One region of the Fischerella sp. genome, then DNA from elsewhere that is predicted to be linked to it. Evidence: predicted binding sites of a transcription regulator. Region 1 holds the regulator's gene; the other holds the start of a gene.
The links. The regulator NtcA, encoded in region 1, controls nitrogen genes in cyanobacteria. The targets are predictions, from matches to a motif close to TNTGTANNNNNNNNTACANA.

Region 1 (7,568 bases):
TCGCCGGGGAGAGTTGTCTGTGAAACCATCTCAAGGTCGTGCCTTAATTAAAGAACCCCTTGGTCGCTTTTTGGAGCAACGAGATTACCAGCTCGAGCCAGGAGGAGACTATGCTTTTACAATTCGCGCGGAACTATAAAATTATGAATTATGAATTATGAATGATAAAAAAATTTCATAATTCATAATTCATAATTCATCATTCATTTTGCTGATTCTGTAAGGCGATTGAGATATCTTTCAATCAGAAGAATAGCAACAATGTCATCTATTGGTCGTGGAGGTGTTCGCATACCTTGTGGTAAAAGTTTCATGATTCCTTTGGGGGGGTACATTTGCCAATAGCGATCGCGTGCTTCTAAGCTGGTGTAGCGTTCATCGACCAACATGATATTCAACTGATCTGATAGTTCTTGTTGCAATTGCTGTTTCCAGCGCTTGGCTGTGGTTTGATCCCCCATGACCATCAAGGAGATAGGAAATTTTTGCCGCAGTGTTTTAATAGTGGCGATCGCTTCACCTGATGGTACAACCTCGTGGTAATGCAGTTTTCGGTCTAGTCCCATGACCGCTAGACCACACTTATCTTTACCCGGATCGAAGCCCAAAATCACTGGTTGAGTTGGTGTAAATTCACTAGTATTCATATCAAAGTAATATTAAACGTTTCTAATATTAGGAATTGTTAGTGGTTAGTGGTTAGTGGTTAGTGGATAGTAGATAGTGGTTAGTGGATAGTAGGTAGTAATCAACTACTAACTATTAACTACTAACTACTAACAATATCTTCACTATTTTAAGTACTAAAAATCACTTGTCCATTTTGAATTGCTAGCAATCTAACTTTTAATGGCCCAGCAGTATAAGTGTCTTGTGCTGCAATTGCTTTGATATCTAGTCGTTGGTCTGATTGCCGTAACTGAGCAATAAAGCGGATAAAGGTACCATCTATTTGAATATCTTCTAAAATTCCAGCATTGCGCGCACGAAATTGCGAGGCAGAAATTAACAATTCTAACCGCTGTCGCAGTTGATAAGATGTCATGTTTTTGGGATCGGCCGTAGTTGCAGCCAGCACTTCACCTCCCGAAAAAACGACTTGATTTAGTGATGCATCGGCGAAAAATTCTATCGGCTTTTCCCCTCTCACATAATTGCCTGCACAGAAAATTCGCACTACATATTCTCGACCGTCTTTAATTTGCTTGCTTAATTGCTCAATTTGTTCCTCGGTAACACGCAGTACCTGCACATTTGGGGGAGGATTGATCCCAGGCTCGGTTAATTCGATGCTGGCACTTTTGTTGGCTTCTTGCAATAACTGGATAACTGCCTGACGAGCAGCAGAAGGCTGTTGGACGCGAACTACACCACCAGCAAGAACTTGACCGCGGGCTAATGCTAGTTTCCCCAGGCGTAAGTCACGAAAAGATTGGTAATATTTCTCCAGCCTTGCGACTTCCTGTTCGAGATAATTCTGTTGTTTTTCTAATTCTTTCAGGCGAGTTTCTCGTTGGGCAATTATTTGCTCTCGCGCTGCGATTTCAACATTGCGCTGTTGCATCAGGCGATCCAGGTCGGCGATTTTGAAATCGCGCTGTTCAATAGCTTCCTGGCGCTTGGCAAGTTCGCGATCGCGTTTGTCAATGGCCGCTTGGGCTTCGGCAATTGCTTGTTTAGCTTCTTCGTAAAGTCTTTGGCGTTCTGCCCGGAGTCCTTTAATTTCGGCTAGTTGCTTGTTTCTCTCTTGATAAACGTTTTGCAACTGAGCCATAGCTTGCTGGTACTGAGTTGCTACTTGATCTAGCTGTTTTTGGGTACGTTGGAGTTGGGCTTGGGTTCGCGCTTTTTGGTCAATAGTGCGGTTGAGTTGGGTTTGTGTTTGCTGTTGCTTGGCATTAGCGGCTTGTAAGGATTTATTAATTTCCTGCAAGTCTTGTTGAGCTTTTGTTTGTTCTTTTCTGGCTTGGTCTAACTCTTGTTTTGTTGTATCAAGTTGTTGAGTTGTATTCTCTAACTGTACGCGCTTACGCCTAAGGTCTTTTTGAATGTCCTCTAGTTCAAATACGCCTTTACGCAAGCCTTCATCGGCTAAAAATAAAATTCCCAGGGTTGATGCTGAAATGCCCAATCCTGTCAAAATCGTTACTAATACAGCCGTGTTTTTTGGTCGTAGGTTAAATAGTGAGAGCCGTTTCTTGCCAACCCGCGTGCCTATGCGATCGCCCACGGTGGCAATAACGCCTCCTAAAATTAAAATTGCAATGATGAGGATGTACCCGGTGGCCATCTTTAATATTTACCGAAGAAATCCTTCCAGATACAGCCTACTACTTTCAGGCGTTTTGTGTGGGGGATCGGAAGACTTCTTGCAGAAGTCGGGAAAAAGTTAATTTATCAGGGCAAGGGGCAAGGGGCAAGGGGCATAAAAATTATGAATTATGAATTATGAATTATGAAATTTTCAGCATTCAGCATTCATCATTTTCACCTATTCCCAATGCCCAATCCCTAGTCCCTAGTCCCTAATCCCCAATCCCCAAGTGCTTTTAAGTGAATTGCCGACTTAAGGTAACAGGCTTATGAACAGTGATTTTTTTCTTGTGTATGGAAATCAACTTCTTTTCGCGCAAATCGCCTAGTAACCTGGTGACGGTGACGCGAGTAGAACCAATTGCTTCAGCGATCGCCTGATGAGATAGCTTGAGGTCAATTGTGATTCCATCTGCACAAGGAACACCAAAATCCCGACAGAGAATTAATAGAAAACTGATCAACCTCGAACCCATATCACGGTGAGCAAGTGTTTCAATCATCATCTCTGTCTGGAGAATCCGCGAAGACAAGCCTCGCAACATTAACATCGACAATTCTGGGTTGTCTTTGAGTGCTTGTTCCACCTGTTCAATTGGAGCTGATAACAATTCTACAGGTGTAAAAGCAACTGCATGATAAAAGCGATCGGACTTGTTTCCCGTTAGTAGGGACAAAACCCCAAAAACGCTATTTTCCCGCAGTAGCGCTACGGTAATTTCTTCTCCTGCCTCGTACACCCTGGATAGTTTCACTGCACCTTTTAAAAGAAAATAAACTCGTTCTGCAGGATCGCCGGGGAAAAAGATCGTTTTGTTGCGTTCAAACGTTTCCACAACTGGCGGAAACGCTCCAGTCGCCATCTGACGAAAAACATTTGCTAGGGCTTTATCTTGTGTCACGATCATCTCCCTTCCCCTACCCAATGCCGGAAAAAACTAAATATAGATTACCTAAGAATACACCCGAAAAATCAAGAAAACATTGTTAACCTTTCTGTTCTTTCCTATACTTAACCTCTTTGCCTCTTAAATGTTTGTCCAACATGATACAAAATTTATCCTACTGGGATCTAGTACTTTGTATTAGGTACTTTCAAAATTGTAGACAATAAGTTTTTTAAGAAAAAAGAAAGATTCATTGAGATTCTCTTAAAGTTTTAGTGCAGATTTTGTGGCAGCAAACAGCCTTGTCAATAATCATAAAACATCATGTGAGCATATCAACCAAGAAGCACAAAGCAGGCTTAGGTGAATTTGTGCATCCTAATATATTTTTTAAAAAAATAATTAAATGTAGTTTATACCAAACTTGTGACAGATTTTTATAAAACTCTCATTGCAACAGTTGCTGGAATATAGGTAAGAAAAGTAAGCACAATGGGTTTTGCCGAGTATCTTGAGGTTGTTTACCATAACCAGTAAAGGTCTTAATCTTTTATAACCTCACCTCTTCTCAAGTTGAAAGTGTCAAATTTGTAAATCGTGTCCAAAACAAAGACAAACTAGACTCAGATTCTAGTATGCTCCTAATGAAACATCGCACTAACAATTTATATGCTGGATTTAACTGGAAAAAATGCCTTGGTTACTGGCATTGCTAATAACCGCTCGATTGCCTGGGGTATTGCCCAACAACTGCACAAAGCCGGTGCTAACCTCGGCATTACCTATTTACCAGATGAAAAAGGCAAAATGGAGAAAAAGGTCGCAGAACTGGTAGAACCCCTCAACCCTAGCCTGTTTCTGCCCTGTAACGTCCAAAATGACGAGCAGGTTAAGTCTGCTTTTGAGACAATCCGCGATAAGTGGGGCAAGTTAGACATCCTCATCCATTGCCTTGCTTTTGCCAACAAAGACGATCTGAGTGGGGACTTTAGCCAAACCTCCCGTGAGGGTTTCCATACAGCTTTAGAAGTCAGCACTTACTCCTTGGCGCAGCTGGCGGGTGCAGCTAAACCTTTGATGACACAAGGAGCAAGCATAGTCACTCTCACTTATTTGGGTGCTGTCAGAGCAATTCCCAACTATAACGTCATGGGAGTTGCCAAAGCTGGGCTGGAGGCTAGCGTACGTTACCTGGCTGCGGAACTAGGCCCCTCAAATATCCGGGTGAATGCCATTTCCGCAGGGCCGATCCGCACTTTAGCTTCAAGTGCCGTTGGAGGTATTCTAGATATGATTCATCATGTGGAGAAAGTAGCTCCTTTGCGACGTACTGTGACTCAAACAGAGGTGGGTAACGCAGCAGCTTTCTTGTGTAGCGACTTGGCAAGCGGAATTACAGGGCAAGTCCTGTATGTAGACTCAGGATATGAAATCATGGGAATGTAAGGGGGACTGGGGATTAGGGACTGGGGACTAGGGACTAGGAAATTATTTTCAATACCCACTACCCAATACTCCATCCCTAAACCCCAATACCCAATACCCAATCCCCAATACCTAATCCCTAATACCTATGCAAATAAGCGATCGCCAAACTCTTTCTTCATCCAACAATCAGTCCACCAAAACCCCGCGTATTGCCTCTTTACGCCGCACTACGGGGGAAACGGATGTACAAGTCACGATTAATCTCGATGGTACAGGGGTTTGCAATGCAGCTACTGGCATTCCGTTTTTAGATCACATGCTGCATCAAATAGCATCTCATGGGTTAATTGACTTGGATATCCAAGCTACGGGAGACTTACATATTGATGACCACCACACTAACGAAGATGTAGGTATTACCCTCGGACAAGTTATTAGCCAAGCACTGGGCGATCGCAAAGGTATTGTCCGCTTTGGTAATTTCCTCGCACCTCTGGATGAGGCATTAATTCAAGTGGCGTTGGACTTTTCTGGACGTCCCCATCTCAGCTACGGCTTGCAAATTCCCACCCAGCGGGTGGGAAGCTATGATACGCAACTAGTACGCGAATTTTTTGTAGCGCTAGCGAATAATAGCCAAATGACGCTGCACATTCGCCAGTTAGATGGCATCAATTCCCATCACATCATTGAGGCGACGTTTAAGGCGTTTGCAAGGGCAATGCGAATGGCGGTGGAGATCGATCCCCGGCGTGCAGGGACGATCCCCAGTTCTAAGGGGGTGTTGTAGAAAAAATTTGCGTAAAAGAGGGGGGAGTTGAAACGCAAAGGCTCGCAGAGGTAAGCGCAGAGGCTCGCAGAGTTTTGAACTGAGAGTTTCGCTAGGAGCTTGTGTAATGTTGCGCTTGGTGAAGTTGTACACTGGTGTGCATCGTCACTCTATAGTGTATACGTAAAGGGGCGATCGCTTCAATTTAGGTAATGCAACTTTGTTACATACAATTTCGTATCCAGATTTTGTATGTGTACGCAATGGGATATTAAAGCCTCAAATATTCTTTATTGTTGCAAAGGACTTATTGCCTCTCCTGCTTTTTTATAAGGTTCGTTAACTGCTTCTGGAGTGCTATCAATTCCTTGGGTTTCTCCTATAAGATTGTTATCTTAGTCTATCAATCGATATTTTTGTAGTTCGCGCATCATCACAAGTGTTTTTTGATATGCTTCCATCCTTCCTTGTTGTTTAAATAACTCCGCAGCTTTTTGCAAGTCTGCTTTTCCTCCTTGCTTATCTTTTAATTCCAAACGGGCAATACCCCGGTAAATATAGGAATCAGCATTGTTGGGATTAATTCGTAATACTTCGTTAAAATCAGCAATTGCCGATTGATAATTTTGCAATTGGAAGTAAGCATAAGCGCGATTATAGCGGGCGTTAGTCCCGATGGAAATAATCCGCAGTGCTTGACTGAAATCCTCGATACTTCCTTGTTTGTCACCCAATTTAAAGCGAGCTATACCTCTATCATTGTAAGCTTCAGCATATTGTGGATTAACCTCAATTGCTTTACTATAATCTGCGATCGCTCCTTTTAAATCACCTTTAATCTCCTTTTGCCCACCCTGAATATAATACTCATCACCTTTAGGTGATGTAGCAACGGTTGCAGGTAAAGAAATACGCAGGTCAATTCCAACAGTTTTTGACTGTTGCACAAAAGTATTAATCGGTACAGCAAAATTTCGGGTGGTTTTGAGTACGGCAACATTGGGATTTTCTGAGGCTTCCTCTGCTGTGTCACTATCAGCGTGAATGGCGATTAAGTCACCGTTTTCGTTCAATACTGGACTACCATTCATTCCTGCTAATGTTTGATTGTCGTACATTAACGCATAACCATTCTGCAATGATTTTGAGGCATTGGAAGCATTAGCAGTTGTTTTTCCTGGTGCAAAATGTTCTACGCTTTTTTTGGTTGTACTTGTTGTTTTGGAAAACCCAAAAACGTAAACTTTATCGTTACTTTTGATGGTATCGGAGTTTCCTAGCTTGGCTACTCTATAAGTTTTATTGCTCACAAATTTAGCTACTGCTAAATCTATATTATCCGGAAGTCGCTTAATATCCTTTGCTTCATAAGATTTTCCATCAGAAGTAGTAATTTTATATTTGCCTGATTTTTCTCCTACAACATTAGCAGCAGTCAAGACAGTGTATGTATTTCCTTCCTGTTTGATAATTACACCACAACCATGACTGTTTTCACTATTAATTTGTACTGTGATAGAGCTAGCGTTATTACTGATGATACGAGGGTCGAGAGCAGCGATCGCTTTTTGTGTCTTTACTGGTGTAGGTATTGGGAAAAACCGATCAATATCCACAACTGCACTGAATATAATTGCAGTTGTCGTCAATCCGTAAAGCCATAATCGTAATTTCATGGAATTTTCACCTCACCCATCAGATATCGATTGCGTAATTCAATCGGCTACAGTTGATACTGTTTAATCAAAGCCAGCGTTTCCAAATACTCATTTTTTCTACCTGCTTGTTGGAATAACTCAGCAGCTTTTTGCAAATCAGCTTTAGCTCCTTTTCTGTCTCCTAATCCCAAGCGGGCAGCACCTCGTAGGTAATACGCTTCGCTATAGTTGGGATTAATTTTTAGCGCTTGAGTTAAGTCAGCTACTGCATCCTGATGTTCGTTTTGGAAAAAATGAGCTATACCCCTACTCAAATAGGCGTGAAACAGAGTGTCACCTTCATCCTCGTTCTCATTGACTAGCTCAATTACCTTAGTTAAATCAGCTACTGCTCCCGGCAAGTCTTCACGTAGTTGGGCACGAGCAATTCCCCGCGATAAATAGAATATATACGTATTGGGGCTAAGGCGAATCGCTTCACTGTAATCGCTAATTGCAGCCCGATAATCCTTG
Region 2 (7,568 bases), on a different contig from region 1:
TGTTGGGGATTGTTGCTTTACCTTGGATTGTCAAGCCATTATTTGGTTTTATGTCCGATGGCTTCCCGATATTGGGCTATCGACGGCGTCCATACCTGATTTTATCGGGGATAGCGGGAACAATTTCTTGGGTGGCTCTAGCAACAATAGTTCACACACCCACAGCGGCGACAGCGGCGATCGCTCTTGGTTCCTTATCTGTTGCCGTCAGTGACGTCATAGTTGACTCATTGGTTGTCGAACGAGCAAGAGCAGAATCTCAAGCAAAAGCAGGTTCTCTGCAATCTCTATGCTGGGGTGCTTCAGCCTTTGGCGGTTTGATTACCGCTTACTTCAGCGGCTTGCTTTTAGAGCATTTCAGCAATCGTACCGTATTTTGGATCACCGCCTCTTTTCCCCTGATTGTATCCGCAGTAGCTTGGTTAATTGCTGAATCTCCCGTTAGTAGCGAAGATGCTAACGATAGTCATAACACCAACTTTCAAGCAGTAAACCATCAACTCGGGCAACTGCGCCAAGCCGTTACTCAAAAAGCAATTTGGCTACCAACAGCTTTTCTCTTCATTTGGCTCGCTATGCCAACTGCTGAACCAGCCTTTTTCTTCTTCACTACGAACGAACTACACTTTGAACCAGAATTTTTAGGGCGAGTGCGTTTGGTAACGAGTGTAGCCGCCTTAGTTGGAATTTGGATCTTCCAACGCTTTCTCAAAACTGTTCCCTTCCGCGTCATCTTTACTTGGAGTACCATCTTCTCAACAACTTTGGGGATGACGATGTTGCTGCTAGTGACTCATACAAATCGTGTTTTGGGTATTGATGACCACTGGTTTAGTTTGGGCGACAGCCTGATTCTCTCCGTCATGGGACAAATTGCCTATATGCCAGTGTTAGTACTAGCAGCAAGGCTATGTCCATCGGGAGTGGAAGCAACATTATTTGCCCTATTGATGTCAGTAACTAATTTGGCAGGACTAGTTTCCTACGAGTTAGGCGCAGGGTTGATGCATTTATTGGGAATCACCGAAATAAACTTTGAAAAACTCTGGCTTTTGGTAATTATCACGAACCTCAGCAATTTGTTACCATTACCATTTGTTTACTGGCTACCTGCTGCTGACTCTCAAGGCGAGACAGCAAAGAATTTACCACCAGCATCAGTACACGATCGAGAAGAATCTTTTGTACCCGATACAATCCCTAATTTGATGCTGCGAGAACTAGAATCGGAAGCAGTTGAGTAATGGTTAGTAGTTAGTAGGTAGTAGTTAGTAGTTGGTTTTTACCACTAACCACTAACCACTATCCACTCTCCACTCTCCACTAACCTCTAATTCATCCAAAATTTAAAATCCAAATTTGATATGCAGACTTTTGAAGTTCAAGAACAAGTTTTTACAGCTTCCGCAAAATCTTACAACCGTAATGATTGGCAAGGGGGATATAAGTCTCTAAAACAAGAGTTCGATTATTGGATAGATGACATAGAAGGGCAGATTCCAACCGAACTCAACGGTACGCTGTTTAGAAATGGTCCTGGTTTATTGGATGTAAATGGACAACCAGTTCATCACCCATTTGATGGGGATGGAATGATTAGTCGCATCACATTCTCAAATAGTCGTGCTCACTTCCGCAATCGCTTTGTTCGCACTGCTGAGTATCTGCAGGAACAAAAAGCAGGGAAAATTCTTTATCGCGGTGTCTTTGGTACACAAAAACCAGGTGGTTGGTTGGCTAACGCCTTTGACTTTAAACTCAAAAATATTGCCAATACAAATGTTATTTATTGGGGTGGTAAACTGCTAGCTCTTTGGGAAGCGGCTGAACCCCATCGCCTCGATCCTTATACACTGGAAACTTTAGGCAAAGAATACTTCAACGGTGTTCTTTCAGAAGGTGAAGCTTTTGGCGCACATCCACGCTTCGATCCCAGCAGTCACTTTGATGATGGTGAACCTTGCTTGGTAAACTTTTCTATCAAGCCGGGACTGTCTACGACAATTACTATTTTTGAGCTAGATACAACTGGTAAAGTTGTCAGAAAGCACGCTCATAGTGTTCCCGATTTTGCTTTCATCCACGATTTTGCGATTACCCCCAACTACTGTATATTCTTTCAAAATCCCGTCGCTTTCAATCCCATACCTTTTGCATTGGGAATGCGGGGTGCAGGAGAATGTATTAAGTTTCAACCCAATCAACCGACTCGGATTATTATCATTCCCCGCAGATCCCCCCTTAATAAAGGGACAAAAACGGATGTGGAAATTCTTGAAACTCACTCTGGTTTTGTCTTCCATCATGTCAATGCTTTTGAGCAAGACAACGAAATTATTATTGACTCTATTTGTTACGAATCATTACCAGAGGTGGAACCAGAAAGCGATTTCCGACAAGTTGATTTTGAAGCCCTCAAGCCTGGACAAATCTGGCGTTTTCATCTCAATCCTCAGAAAAAAACTGTGCAGCGGAAGTTGCTAGAAAGTCGGTGTTGTGAATTTCCTAGCGTGCATCCCCAAAAAGTTGGACGCCCTTATCGTTATTTTTATATAGGTGCAGCTCATGCTCCCAGCGGTAATGCTCCCTTGCAAGCATTTTTAAAAATTGATTTAGAGTCAGGAGAACGGCAACTTTGGAGTGCTGCACCCCGAGGTTATGCCAGCGAACCAGTGTTTGTACCCCATCCTAATTCTCAAAATGAAGATGATGGTTGGGTGCTGGCTTTGGTTTACGATGCTGCTTGCGATCGCTCAGATGTGGTCATTTTGGACGCGCGCAATTTTAATCAAGGACCAATAGCGCGACTGCATCTCAAACATCACATTCCCTATGGCTTGCATGGGAATTTTACCTCTGAGGTGTTTTTAGCATAGTTTGGAAATTAGACTACTCTGTGCGCGATCGCTACCTTGTGGCAAAATGATACTCTACTAGAAGCTGCTACGTGTCCACAAACCTGCTGTTCTCGTCTACACGAGTGGCTTCTCTGTATAATTAACTTATTTTCAACACAGGCGATCGTAACGAAAGAGCACTGCCTCAGTTCATAAAAATTTTTAACCCTATGCTGCGGGAATTTGCTCTGATTAGTATCTACAGCACAGCTGACTTATTTTTTAAGAGCAATTCACCATAGGAAATGAACACAGATAATTAAGTATCTTTTTTATCTGTGTTCATCTGTGTGTATCTCTGGTTTTCCTATATTACTATCTTTAAGGCTAGCAAAAAAAGTTACATCTAATATTTTTGTAACATAAGTTACAAAATTTGTTTTTTCCCAAAAAAAAAGGCTATTCTAGGCATATATAATCCGGTTCGCAGAGATGCCGCGATTGGGAGAAAACTTTATGATTACAACATCCCTACAGCCGCTGGAGGCTCCTTCTCCTGCGTATATTTGCCCATTCGATCAGGCCTGTAGCTACCTTGAAGCAGCAGCGCGAGAGTTAAAGCTGGATCAAGGTATTTTGGAGGTACTCAGCCATCCCCGCAAAGTCGTCACGGTATCCATTCCCGTGAAAAGGGATAATGGTGAAATACAAATTTTAGCAGGACATCGGGTGCAACATTGCGATGTTTTGGGTCCCTACAAAGGTGGTACTCGTTACCATCCGGCTGTGACGTTGCGAGAGGTATCAGCGCTAGCAATGCTGATGACCTGGAAATGTGCGTTGTTAGGTATTCCCTACGGTGGTGCAAAGGGAGGTATTGCTATAGATCCAAAACATTACAGTGTGGGTGAACTAGAAAGGATCACCCGTCGTTACACCAGCGAGTTAATCAAAGATATTGGTCCAAGCATAGACATCCCAGCACCAGATATGGGCACTTCTGCCCGTGAAATGGCTTGGATGATGGACACCTATTCTGTAAATGTCGGTCATGCCGTACCAGGAGTTGTAACTGGTAAGCCACTTTCTATCGGTGGCTCCCGAGGACGGGAAATGGCAACCGGACGCGGCGTGATGATCGTTGTCAGAGAGGCGCTGGCAGATGAGGGTAAGTCCTTAGCGGGAACGCGAGTAGCTATCCAAGGTTTCGGGAATGTGGGCGGAGCAGCGGCTTTATTGTTTCACCAAGCAGGAGCTAAGGTGATAGCTGTTTCGACTGGAGCTGGAGGAGTTTATTCTGAAGCTGGTCTTGATATCCCAGCTTTGCAAGTCTATGCTGCTCAGAACCGCAGAAGTGTTGTTGGTTTCCCTGATGCAGTACCAATTAGCAATGCTGAGTTATTAACTTTACCTTGTGATGTGTTGATTCCCGCAGCTTTAGAAAACCAGATCTCAGAAGATAATGTCAATCAGGTACAAGCCAAGATAGTTGCAGAGGCAGCTAACGGCCCAGTAACTCTGATAGCAAGCCAAGCGTTAGAGGCACGGGGTGTAACGGTATTACCAGACATCTTGGCGAACGCTGGCGGTGTGGTGGTGAGTTATTTGGAATGGGTGCAAGGTCTTTCTTACGTATTTTGGGATGAAGAACGTGTTAACCGTGAAATGGAACACTTGATGGTGCAGGCATATAAACAAGTGATTCAACACTCAAGGAAACGGCAGATTTCTTTAAGGTTGGCAGCCTATACACTGGGAGTTGGACGTGTTGCCCAAGCACTGACCGATCGGGGTTTGTATCCTTGAGCTAGAAGGCAATACAATAGATTTCTGCTAAAGTTTGGGGTTTCCACACTCCTTTAACCTTATCTCAACCTCTTGCAAAAGTAGATTTTGCAAGAGGTTCAATCTAAGTTTTACATATGTTTAATCATTTGCAATATCACGTACTACTTAGTTCCAGCATTCTGGGAACTATTTTGTTTTGGTTTACGAATGCACCAGCGATCGCCCACATCAACCCCATCACCAACAGTGCGATCGCAGTTGGGAAATTGGGAACTTAGCTTTGGCTAAAAATTGTAGTGCAACCGCCCAAATCAACCCCATCATCAAAAGTGCGATCGCACTACTGTAATTGCTCCCCTGATTCAAAACTAATTCCAGTCTGCAACGTTTCCCCTATTTGCACCAGACCAGATATATCAGTTAAGGTATCAGTTAAGAATTTAGTGGAATACTTGTGTCAGCAAAGAGTGTGCAACGAAGTGCGATCGCGCCAAGCGCAGTTTCCGGAGGCGATGTCTACGACGGGCTACGCCTACGCACCTCATTAACCCATTTGAGAAATGCGATCGCTTATTTGACACAATTGCTCAGAGTGCGATCGCCCACATCAACCTCATCATCACAAGTGCGATCGCCTTTACAAAAGTATGAACATCAAGGGTGCGATCGCCTTTACGAGGGTATGAATATCAGGGGTGTTACAGGTTTAAAAGCAGCGCTTAAAGCAACGCTCTTGACATTGGGGGCACTGGGGGAAACTGACTATGCTCGGAAGGTTGAAGAATATGCGCTTTTAGGCATTCCTGAATATTGGATTGTGGATTATCGAGGATTGGGCGGTGTAGCATTTATTGGTAAACCCAAACAACCAACCTTTACCGTCTGTCAACTCGTTGAAGACACCTATATTCAACAACAATATCGATTAAATCAATCAATTAACTCACCGCTTTTGCCCCGTCTTCAACTTCGCTTAGATGATATTCTGCCTCGCTGAGTGTATTAGGACATTGAGGTGCGATCGCAGCCCTTGGAATTGTACAAAATTAAAGTTGAAGTTCCGATTTGCGTAAAAGAGTAGCAATTTGAAACGCAGAGGGGCGCAGAGTAAGCGCAGAGGGGCGCAGAGTCTTGGTGCAAAAATTTCGCTATCAACTTATGCAATGTTGTACTAAGACATAAAGGTAAAAATCATTTGACTCAAGACAATTTTGTCAGCAATCCCAAGAAGCGCTTGGTATTCGGTGTCAACAATGTCCGCCGATAGGCATCCGCCGCCTTTTTAATACCTTCCGCTTGCGTCGGATAAGGATGAATGACGCTACTCAGCTTGCTCAAACCAATTTTATTAACTATTGCTGTGGTGACTTCTGAAATCATTTCACCCGAATGACTAGCAACGATAGTTGCACCGAGAATTTCATCAGATCCTTTTTTGTGGAGGATTTTGACAAAGCCTTCCTCTTCACCATCGGCGATCGCTCTATCTACACTACTAAAAGGTATCTTGATCGTATTAAAATCAATGCCTTTTTGCTGGGCTTCGCGATCGTACATTCCCACATGAGCAATTTCTGGGTCAGTATACGTCACCCAAGGCATGATCAGACTACTAAGTTTATAACGTCCCAAACCAAAGGGTGAAAACAGCGTATTCTTAATGACAATCCGCGCCGCTGCATCAGCAGCATGGGTAAACTTCCAGTTCATGCAGATATCACCTGCTGCATAAATCTTGGGATTGGTGGTTTGCAAGTAATCATTTACCCTGACACCCTGCTGCTGGTCGTACTCTACTCCCACAGCTTCTAAATTCAAGCCTTCGACATTTGGAACCCTTCCCGCACCAGCTAAAATTTCATCTACTGTGACTGAATCTTCTTGACCATTGCAGCTAAAGTAAAGCGTCTTGCCTTTGATATTATTTTCCACCCGCTGCATCTGACAGCCCAATACTAAACGAATTCCTTCTTTAATAAAAACATTTTGAATAATTTCAGCAGCATCAGCATCCTCTTTATTGAGGATGTGAGAACCGCGATGGAAAAGTACTACCTCACAACCCAAACGTCGGAATGCTTGTGCTAATTCGCAACCGATCGGGCCACCACCAATCACCGCCAAACGTTGTGGTCGTTGCGTGAGGGAAAAAACTGTCTCGTTAGTCAGATAACCAGCTTCTTCAATTCCTGGTATGGAGAGGCGTGCAGCCCTTGCACCAGTGGCAATTACAGCTTTTTTAAAGCGTAGGGTCTTGTCACCAACTACTACAATATTGTTACTTGCAAAATTAGCGCTACCCAAAAAAACATCGACTCCCAACTTTTGAAAGCGTTTGGCTGAGTCGTGATGGCTAATACCAGCCCGAAGCCGTCGCATCCTTGCCATAACTGCGGGAAAATCTACTTCAATATTTTGGGGAACGTGAACTCCGAAGTCTTTGGCATTCCACATTTCACCCACTACGCGCGAAGACCGGATCACGCACTTTGATGGCACACAACCAACATTCAAGCAATCTCCACCCATCAGATGCTTTTCAATTAATGCCACCTTCAAACCTAAACCCAGACCCGCTGCACCCGCCGCCACTACCAATCCCGCTGTACCTGCACCAATCACAACTAAGTCGTAACAATGGGCAGGTTTAGGGTTAACCCAGTCTGGTGGATGCACGTAAGAAACCAATGTCTGGTTATACTCATCAATTGGGCTAACTATAACTTTTTGGAATTCAGAATTGGACATTGGTAACTCCCTAATTGTTAGTAGTTAGTAGTTAGTAGTTAGTAGGTAGTAGTTGGTTGTTTACTATTAACCACTAACCATTAACCTCTTGTTCTAAAGCTTTGCGGGCAATACGTGTGACATAAAGTGTCACGGCGACTGTAGCAATAAAACCAATAATCCGAATTGCCCATTGAACGGTGGGGTTGGTAGGTT

Region 2: a site for NtcA is predicted at 3,252-3,271, ahead of HXY43_RS16335 (Glu/Leu/Phe/Val dehydrogenase). Genes of this name have one in related genera too.

The regions. Positions count from the first base shown of each region.
Region 1 is NZ_JACAEU010000115.1:74,654-82,221, forward strand. Features, by position in the region: gene HXY43_RS15680 (DUF3146 family protein) at 1-139, shown strand, start outside; gene HXY43_RS15685 (pre-16S rRNA-processing nuclease YqgF) at 204-647, opposite strand; gene HXY43_RS15690 (DUF3084 domain-containing protein) at 797-2,290, opposite strand; gene ntcA (global nitrogen regulator NtcA) at 2,550-3,221, opposite strand; gene fabI (enoyl-ACP reductase FabI) at 3,870-4,646, shown strand; gene hisB (imidazoleglycerol-phosphate dehydratase HisB) at 4,774-5,418, shown strand; gene HXY43_RS15710 (tetratricopeptide repeat-containing serine protease family protein) at 5,793-7,073, opposite strand; gene HXY43_RS15715 (tetratricopeptide repeat-containing serine protease family protein) at 7,121-7,568, opposite strand, start outside.
Region 2 is NZ_JACAEU010000120.1:4,022-11,589, forward strand. Features, by position in the region: gene HXY43_RS16325 (folate/biopterin family MFS transporter) at 1-1,244, shown strand, start outside; gene HXY43_RS16330 (carotenoid oxygenase family protein) at 1,365-2,876, shown strand; gene HXY43_RS16335 (Glu/Leu/Phe/Val dehydrogenase) at 3,354-4,643, shown strand; gene HXY43_RS16340 (hypothetical protein) at 4,822-4,974, shown strand; partial or broken gene HXY43_RS26965 (Uma2 family endonuclease) at 5,380-5,622, shown strand; gene HXY43_RS16350 (mercuric reductase) at 5,826-7,373, opposite strand; gene HXY43_RS16355 (TVP38/TMEM64 family protein) at 7,447-7,568, opposite strand, start outside.